4 regions of the Streptomyces sp. NPDC033216 genome follow, and region 4 is predicted to be linked to each of the others. Evidence: riboswitches for the same ligand, from Rfam matches in the RefSeq annotation. Region 4 holds a riboswitch; each other region holds the start of a gene.

The links. Region 4 has a riboswitch for cyclic di-AMP ahead of ACZ5Y0_RS07230 (M23 family metallopeptidase). Riboswitches for the same ligand answer to the same signal wherever they lie in the genome.
Region 1: another riboswitch for cyclic di-AMP. It lies ahead of ACZ5Y0_RS28965 (transglycosylase SLT domain-containing protein); the one in region 4 lies ahead of ACZ5Y0_RS07230 (M23 family metallopeptidase).
Region 2: another riboswitch for cyclic di-AMP. It lies ahead of ACZ5Y0_RS16030 (M23 family metallopeptidase); the one in region 4 lies ahead of ACZ5Y0_RS07230 (M23 family metallopeptidase).
Region 3: another riboswitch for cyclic di-AMP. It lies ahead of ACZ5Y0_RS13505 (transglycosylase family protein); the one in region 4 lies ahead of ACZ5Y0_RS07230 (M23 family metallopeptidase).

The regions. Positions count from the first base shown of each region.
Region 1 is NZ_JBVIQK010000020.1:109,019-111,211, forward strand. Features, by position in the region: gene ACZ5Y0_RS28960 (HAD family hydrolase) at 1-500, shown strand, start outside; gene ACZ5Y0_RS28965 (transglycosylase SLT domain-containing protein) at 611-1,093, opposite strand; cyclic di-AMP (ydaO/yuaA leader) riboswitch at 1,099-1,279, opposite strand; gene ACZ5Y0_RS28970 (CocE/NonD family hydrolase) at 1,365-2,193, opposite strand, start outside.
Region 2 is NZ_JBVIQK010000007.1:119,892-122,084, forward strand. Features, by position in the region: gene ACZ5Y0_RS16025 (M16 family metallopeptidase) at 1-810, shown strand, start outside; cyclic di-AMP (ydaO/yuaA leader) riboswitch at 1,078-1,246, shown strand; gene ACZ5Y0_RS16030 (M23 family metallopeptidase) at 1,260-2,015, shown strand.
Region 3 is NZ_JBVIQK010000005.1:405,518-407,710, reverse strand. Features, by position in the region: gene eno (phosphopyruvate hydratase) at 1-113, opposite strand, end outside; gene ACZ5Y0_RS13505 (transglycosylase family protein) at 444-1,151, opposite strand; cyclic di-AMP (ydaO/yuaA leader) riboswitch at 1,155-1,337, opposite strand; gene ACZ5Y0_RS13500 (transglycosylase family protein) at 1,541-2,193, opposite strand, start outside.
Region 4 is NZ_JBVIQK010000003.1:121,567-123,759, forward strand. Features, by position in the region: gene ACZ5Y0_RS07225 (tyrosine-protein phosphatase) at 1-285, opposite strand, end outside; cyclic di-AMP (ydaO/yuaA leader) riboswitch at 888-1,045, shown strand; gene ACZ5Y0_RS07230 (M23 family metallopeptidase) at 1,050-2,057, shown strand.

The DNA.
Region 1 (2,193 bases), on a different contig from region 4:
CGGAGGTGGGCGAGGTGTACGCGGCCGTCGACCAGGACGGCGTCGACGGGCTCACGCTGATCGAACCGGGCTATCTGATGCCGCACCCCACGCTGCCGGCCCTGCGCGTCGGAGCGCGCGAGGACCTGTGGTGCGAGCCGATCAGCAAGGTGCTGCTGCGTCATCCCACCCTGTCCGACGACGAGTTGGCGGCGACGGCCCGTTCGGTGGTCGGCTCGCTGGCCGGCGTCACGATGTCCGGGCCGGGCACGGTGGAGCTCCAGCCCTGCGGAGTCACGAAGGCGACCGGACTGGCCCTGGCCGCCGAGCACCTCGGGCTGCGGCCCGAGGACACGATCGCCTTCGGCGACATGCCCAACGACATCCCGATGTTCGACTGGGCGGCGCGCGGTGTCGCGATGGCCAACGCCCATCCCGAACTCAAGGCGGTGGCCGACGAGGTCACGACGTCGAACGAGGACGACGGCGTGGCCGTCGTCCTCGAGAGACTGTTCCCCTAGTTCCCCCGGGTTTTGCTGAGTTTTCCTCGTTCACTGGGTTTTGTTGAGTTCCCCTGGTGCCCCTGAGGTCCTCTGGTTCCTTGGCCCTCCAGGGGCGGGGCGGCTGTCTGTCAGTAGGCGCCGAAGACGTTGTCGATCGAGCCGTACCGGTGCGCCGCGTAGTTGCAGGCGGCGGTGATGTTGGCGACCGGGTCGTACGGGTCGTAGGCGGTGCCGGCCACGTGGTACGCGGCGAAGGTGGGGTCGATGACCTGGAGCAGGCCCTTGGACGGGATGCCCGCGGCCGCGTTGGAGTCCCAGAGATTGATGGCGTTCGGGTTGCCCGAGGACTCACGCATGACATTTCGGTAGATGCCGTTGTACGTGCCCGGAATGCCCTTCTCGGCCATGATCGCGAGGGATTCGCGGATCCAGCCGTCCAGGTTGTTGGCGTACCCGGCCGAGGTGGTGGCGGCCGTGGTGGCCGAGGCCGTGGTGGCCGCGGAGGCGCTCGTCGAGCCGATGAGCGGAAGGGTCAGCACGGCGGCGCCGGTGGCGGCGACGGCGAGGGTGCGGGCAAGGCGGGTGCGGCGGTGCTGGACGGCAGCAGGCATGACGAAACGTTCCTCTCCGGCGCCTGCGAGGTGAGCTGTCGGGTTCGGGCTGGAAAGTGCCCGGCCGGCCGCCGTAGGGGTACGGCGACGCGACTTCACCCCGAGCCGGTCCGGTACGTGCGTGACGTACGGCTCGGCGACTTACCTGGGTCCCCCGCTCCTGCCGTGCGTGAGTGTCGGTCGATGGGGTGCCGGGCGGCGGCAGGATTAGGCGTCTGCCCGACAGGCCGGGAACGTATGCGAGAGCGCATGTCCGGAACAAGTGCCGGATTCACAGATGGCCCCTATTGACCTTGATCAGAGGTTTGATCCTTCTTGATCCTTTTCGTGCGCCGGACGTCAACTTGCCGATGGGCAAAGCGGAATCACAACTTCCGGTCCAGGTTGCCCGCGTGGGGGCGACGTGAGCCAACTCACCAGCGTCCACAAGAAGGGTAAAACGGGCATTGGACCCCAAGTCTCTTTTAAAGGGGCGTGCGTGGGATGTGCCTGTGCCAGGTCGGTGGAACACCACCTCGCCGCCCTCCGTGCACACCACCTCGTCGGTGGCGACGAAGTCGCTCTCGTCGCAGGTGACCTCGGAGCGGGTGCGCACGCTCGTGTCCCAGCCCCGCTCCGGGCGGCGCAGCCGGATCGTCCGGTCACAGCGGACCTGGGCCGACAGGGGCTCGCGCTCGGCGATCGTGTACGTCGTCAGCCCCTCCTCCGTGTACTCCAGGCCGTCGGGGTACACGCGGGTGCCGGCGTCCGGCGGGGCGACCTCCAGCTGCCACGCGCCCCCGGCCGCGTCCCGCACCACGCGCCGCTCGGGACGCGGCTCGTCGAGCGTGACGGGGAAGCTCACTCCGAGCGGCGGCGCCTGCTCGGGCTCCTCGAAGGAGGGGCCGGCATCCGCCTCCCGGACCCGCACCGGCAGCTCCAGCGCGCTGCCCGCCGGATCCACGGTGAATCCCGCCGCCGACTCCGGTCCGGGCCAGACCCACGGCCAGTAGGCGGAGGAGAGGGCCAGACGGACGCGGTGGCCGGCTGGGAAGGCGTGGCCGGTGGGGGTCAGGGCGAGGGTGACCTCCCCGCCCGCGGTGTGTGTGCCCCGGAGTTCC
Region 2 (2,193 bases), on a different contig from region 4:
GCCGCCGTACGCGCCTTCTACGAGAAGCACGTCCGTCCCGCCACGGCCACCGCCGTCGTCGTCGGCGACCTCACCGGGCTCGACCTCGACGCGCTCCTCGGCGAGACCCTCGGCGCCTGGACGGGCTCCACGGCCCAGCCGAGTCCGGTGCCGCCGGTGACCGCCGACGACACCGGACGGGTCGTCATCGTGGACCGCCCCGGCGCCGTCCAGACGCAACTGCTGATCGGCCGCATCGGCGCCGACCGGCACGCGCGCGTGTGGCCCGCGCAGGTGCTCGGCACGTACTGCCTCGGCGGCACTCTCACCTCCCGGCTGGACCGCGTCCTGCGCGAGGAGAAGGGCTACACCTACGGCGTGCGCGCCTTCGGCCAGGTCCTCAGGTCCGCGCCGGACGGTTCGGGCGCCGCGATGCTCGCCATCAGCGGCTCCGTCGACACCCCCAACACCGGTCCCGCCCTGGAGGACCTGTGGAAGGTGCTGCGCACCCTCGCCGAGGGCGGCCTGACCGACGCCGAACGTGACGTCGCCGTGCAGAACCTCGTCGGTGTGGCACCCCTGAAGTACGAGACGGCCGCCGCCGTCGCGGGCACGCTCGCCGACCAGGTCGAGCAGCATCTGCCGGACGACTACCAGGCGACGCTGTACCAGCAGCTCGCCGCGACCGGCACCGTCGAGGCCACCGCGGCGGTCGTGAGCGCCTTCCCGGTGGACCGCCTGGTGACGGTCCTGGTCGGCGACGCGGCCGCGATCAAGGCGCCGGTCGAGGCCCTCGGCATCGGTGAGGTGAAGGTCGTCCCCGCCGAGTAGCAAGGCGAAGGGGGAACGCGAAGCGGGATCGCCGAGTAGGAACGCGATGTGGCGACGCGGAGCGGCAACCGCGACGCCACGCGCGCGCAGGGAGCCCTGGTTGACGGATGTGTCACCAGGGCTCCCTGATGTCCGATTTGAGAGAGAGGCTGCCTGTCTGCCCTGTGGCATGCGCTACAAAAGCCGCGTTCCGTTTGGGTATTGACGACCCCCGCGTCTACTTTCAATCGGGCTGTTCGTCAGGCAGTGCGCCGCGCCCGCGGCACCGGACAGTCATCGCCGAGTCCCCGCATGGCGCGAGCCAGGGGAGCCGGGGACCCAATGAGGCAGTCCCTGGGGTGAATCGGACGCCCGCGCGTGTGCGCGAGGGGGTCCGTAGGAGACCTTCCTGCTCCGAACCCGTCAGCTAACCCGGTAGGCGAGAGGGAAGGAAAGGACCGCTCAACTTCATGGCGTCCACTTGCGCCACCGGGAAGCACCGTCGTCCCAGCCGGATGAAGCGCACCACCGCCCGCGTGGCGGGCATCGCGGCGCTCACCACCACCGGCGTCATCGGCACCGTCGCCTCCAGCCCCGCCCTGGCCGCTGAGACCCCCGTCGAGCAGACCGGCCTCATCCCGGTCGTCGCCGTGGGCGACACCGTCGCCGAGCGCATCGACGACCAGGCCGCCGCCCAGAAGCAGGCCGCCGTGGTGGAGGCCGAGCGCAGGGAGGCCGCCGCCCGGGCCGCGGCGAAGGTCGAGGCGGAGCGCGAGGCCAGGGTCCGTGCCGCCCGCGCGGCCGAGCGCCAGCGCCTGAACACCTTCGTCTCGCCGATCAGCGGCTCCTACGTCTCCACCGGCTACCGGTCCGGCGGCTCCCTGTGGTCCTCCGGCAGCCACACCGGCATCGACTTCCACGCCTCCACCGGCACCCCCGTGCACGCGGTGGGCCTCGGCACCGTCGTCGAGGCCGGCTGGGGCGGCGCCTACGGCAACCAGGTCGTGATCCGGATGAACGACGGCACGTACACCCAGTACGGCCACCTCTCGTCCATCGGAGTCTCGGTGGGCCAGAAGGTCGCCCCGGGCCAGCAGATCGCCCTGTCCGGCGCCACCGGCAACGTCACCGGCCCGCATCTGCACTTCGAGGCCCGCACCAGCGCCGAGTACGGCTCGGACATCGATCCGGTCGCCTACCTCCGCCAGCACGGCGTGCGCATCTGACGACGTTCGGCGCAGAACGTGATCGCCCCGGCCCTCGTGGCCGGGGCTTTCGTCGTTTCACGGAACGTGCTGTCAAAAAATATCCCTGGATTCCGGCCCCCCATCGGAAATTCCCGCTGATTGCAATAGAGTCACGGAGCACACGTCAATCGTCGACGTTTCACGGTGATTAAGGCGG
Region 3 (2,193 bases), on a different contig from region 4:
GCGGCACGACCCGTGCTGCCGTCGTCGAGGCCGACCTCGACCTCGACCGTGGGGTTGCCTCGGGAGTCCAGGATTTCCCGGGCTACGACGACGTCGATGGACGGCACGAGCATCTCCTTCTTGGGATGTGACGCTGGTTGTGCGGGGCACGAGCGGGCCATGACGAGCCCTTGCTGAGCCTTGCGACTAGAGCCTAACCGCCTCGGGGCGTCGGTCGGCCGACCGACCGTCCCGTGGACAGGGAGACGGTACCCATTGTTTCCGTCCGGAACAAAGGGGGTGGCCCACAGAAGGTGGCCGACCCGAAAGGAAAACCCCGCTCCGGTGCGTACGGGGGAACACGCACCGGAGCGGGGAGACCGTGGGGACGGGGTCACCTCACGAGGCGTTCGGCGTGGCGGCCTCGGCCGTGAGGGGGCGGCGGTCCGGCCGGGGGCCGGATGTCACTTCAGGTGCAGCTGCTGACCCGGGTAGATGAGGTCGGCGTCCTGGACGATGTCCTTGTTCAGCTCGAACAGCTCGGCCCAGCCGCCCTTGACGCCGTGCGCCTGGGCGATGGAGCTGAGCGTGTCGCCCTCGACGACCTTGTACTCGCCGTCGCCCTTCTTGACCTTCTTGCCGGTCGGCGTGGTGACGGTCTTCTGGGACTTGGCGGCCGGACGCTCGGCGGAGCGGGAGGCGCTCTGCTGCTCGGTGGAGCGGGTGGTGGTCTCCGAGGAGCCGCTGGACGAGGAGCCGCCGGTGGACGAGCCGGCGGAGGACGAGCCGCCGTTGTACGCGGCGCCGGACAGGCCCACGCCGCAGACCGGCCAGGCACCCTTGCCCTGGCCCGCGAGGACCTTCTCGGCGATCTGGATCTGCTGGGACTTCGAGGCCTTGTCGGCGGTGGCGGCGTACTGCGTGCCGCCGTACGCGGCCCAGGTGGAGGCGGAGAACTGAAGGCCGCCGTAGTAGCCGTTGCCCGTGTTGATGGACCAGTTGCCGCCGGACTCGCACTGGGCGACCGCGTCCCATTCGGAGGCGGTGGCGGCGGAGGCGTTGCCGGCCGCCATGAGCGGGGCGGCTATGGCGACGCCGGTGACGCCGGCGAGCGCGGCGACGCGGGTGGCCTTGGACGGACGACGGTGCTTGCCCTTGGCGGAAAACAGCATGGTGGATCCCCTCACCGACGCCTGCGAGGTGAGCTGTCGGGTTCGGGCCGTGTGAGTTGCCCGGCCACTCGTCCCCGGGAGCACTGCTCCCCGGGAGGTGTGGCTTCACCCCAAGCCGCTCCGGTCAACTGCCCGGTACGGCACTTACCTTGGGTCCCCCGCTCCTGCCTACGGCGCTTACGCGACGACTGTTCCCGGGCCGCCACTGGCAGGATTCGGCGTTGCGGCGGCCGGGGCTCGGGTTGCCGAGCGGTCTCGACCGTAGGCACGCGCTCGGCGGAATTTCAAAGACGATCACGTCTTCTGAGACTCATCCCACACTTTCACCAAAGCGGACATTCGACGCGAAGCGTGACGTGAACTCCCGCTGCTTTTCCCGTTTTTCCGCCCTATTCCACCCCTGTGTCGAGCGTCTGACCGGCAGTGATGTTGTTCGGGTCGGCGCCGATGGCGCCCTTGTTCTCGTCGTAGAGCGCGCGCCATCCGCCGTCGAGGTCAAGGGAGTCGGCGATGGAGACGAGGGAGTCGCCCTCGCGCACGACATAGGTGCCGACGGCATGGCGGCCGGAGGAGGCGGTGGTGGTGCCGTCCGCCACGGTCTCCTCGGCGGTGCTCCCGCGGTGGCGGCCGGAGGCGAGGGAGCCGGTGTCGACCAGGTTCCAAGAACCCGCAGCCTGGACCGACTTGTCCGAGTCGTCCACTTCGGGAACGGTCGCGGCCGAGCCGCCGTCCGCCTTCGAGGTGCTCGCACCGGTGGGCGTCTCGGCCTTCGAGGAGCTGTCAGGCGTACCGGAGGAAGGGGACGAAGCGGACGGGGACGCCTTGTCCGTGGCATCCGTGGAGGATTCGGCCGACGGAGTGGCGGACTCGCCCGTGGAGCCCGAGGCGTTCGAGGGGCCGGACGAACCCTTGGACAGGTCGGACAAGCCGGACGTCACGGAGGAGTCGGACGAGTTGTCCGCCACGCCGGTGTCCAGGTCGCCCGCGCCGTTCTCCTTGCTGAGACCGGAGGTCAGCCCGCAGGTGCCCCAGGCGCCGACAC
Region 4 (2,193 bases):
GTCCGCCGGGTCGGAGAGCGGCAGGTTCACGTTGCGCACCCCCGGCAGCTCGATGTCCGGGCCCTCCAGCTTCTGGTCCGCCGCGTTGCGGAAGTCGAAGACCGTGTGCAGTCCGAGCGAGGAGAGGAACGCGGCGTCCTCGTCGGTGGCGTGCGCGAGATGCCCGCTGCGGAAGAGCACGCCGTGGCGTACCCGCCGGCCGTCGACGGTCGGCAGACCGCCCACGTCACGGAAGTTCCGCACTCCGGCCAGCTGGGGCTCGGTCGACGGGATCTGCTGCGTCACGGGGGCTCCTCCCGGTCCTCGGTCCCGGCAGGCGCGGCTCGGCATGGCCACCGGAACATTTCCTCGACCATACGACATGGATGCCCGGGGCAAACGGTCCTCCACAAGGGCCTTCGGCGGTCGCGGGACGGCCGGCGGGGACGCCGGGTTCGGGGCGGGCAGGCTCGATCCGACAGCGACGTACGAATGCCGTGAAACGGGCGAAGTCCGCCGTGGTGCGATGGTGTCGCGCCATGGATCGCGCACCGGGCCGCCTGGTGACCTTGATGCGATGGTTATCCGTCTGCGTCACATGTGGGAGTTCTGTCCGAATTGGATCCTTCATTCCAACTCGCTGTGGAATAGGAGACTCTGGGGGACCGTCACGTGATCAGCGTCATATTCGTGACCCTGAGTCGTTCGTCATGCTCACGTAATACGGCTGTTTCTCAAGGAAATTAATGGGAAAGCCGGCATCTCAATCCACGGAGGGTGACGGGCAGTCCCCTCAGGGGATCAAGCCAATGGCACGGGGAGTACAACCTTCGCTTGTCCCTGTGCGTCTCGGTCGCTTACGTTCCACACCAATCCGGACGGACGCCCAATCCTGCCGCCGCCCGGAGCCCGCACACTCACCCGTGAACGGCAGGAGCGGGGGACCCACAGGCAGTACCGCCTGTTCCGGTTCCCGGAACGGCTAGGGGTAAAGCCGCGCCTCGGCGCGGCCGGACATCTCCAGTCCGCACCCGACAGCTCACCTCGTAGGCGCCGGAGAGGAATTCGTCATGCCCGCCAAGGGTAAGCACCGCCGTCCGAAGCCCCAGCGCTTCACCCGTTCCATCGCCGCCGCCGGAACCGGCGGCGCCGCGCTCGCCCTCCCGCTCATAGGGGCCACCGGTGCGCACGCCGCGCCGTCCCAGTCGGCGGCGCAGTCGCTTTCCCCCGTTTCCGCCGCTTCCTCGCTCTCCTCCGTTTCGGAAGAGGCCGTTCAGGCCGTTCCCGTGGCGCAGAAGTCCGCGAAGTCCGCCAGGACCTACACGGTGCGGTCCGGCGACTACCTCTCGAAGATCGCGGACGAGCAGAACGTCAGCGGTGGCTGGACCCGGCTCTACGCGGACAACCGCGAGGCCGTCGGCGACGACCCGTCGCTGATCCACCCGGGCCTGAAGCTGTCGATCGGCGAGCGGGCCGCGACCGGCACGAGGGGCGCGACGGGTACGACCAAGTCGCCGTCCGCATCGTCCGGTTCGTCCTCCTCGTCGAAGCAGTCCACGGGCTCCTCCGCGAAGTCGTCCTCCTCGGACTCCGCGAAGTCGTCCGCGTCGAAGTCGTCCCCGTCGAAGGCGTCCGTCACCCAGGCCGCCGGGAGCACCACCGCCGCCACCGGCTTCTCCCTCCCGGTGGCCGGTGCGACCGTCGGCACCCCGTACAAGATGGCCGGCAGCATGTGGTCCAGCGGTTACCACACGGGTGTCGACTTCGTCGTCCCGACCGGCACCTCGCTCAAGGCCGTCGGCGCGGGCACGGTCGTCTCCGCGGGCTGGGGCGGCGCGTACGGCAACCAGGTCGTCATCAGGCTCTCCGACGGCTTCTACGCCCAGTACGCCCACCTGTCCTCGCTCTCCGTCTCGGCCGGCCAGTCCGTCTCCGCCGGTCAGCAGGTCGGCCTCTCCGGCGCGACCGGCAATGTGACCGGCCCGCACCTGCACTTCGAGATCCGTACCGGTCCCGAGTACGGCTCGGACGTCGATCCGGTCGCCTACCTCCGCTCGCACGGCGTCTCCGTCGGCTGACGTACCGCTGGAATTCCCCGCCTGACACGCCACCGAAGGCCGGACCCCCCTCCCAGAGGGTCCGGCCTTCGGTGTTTCCGCCGCCGCCCCCGCCGCGGCTGTCGCCGCCGCTGCCGCCGCCGGTGTGGCTGTCGGT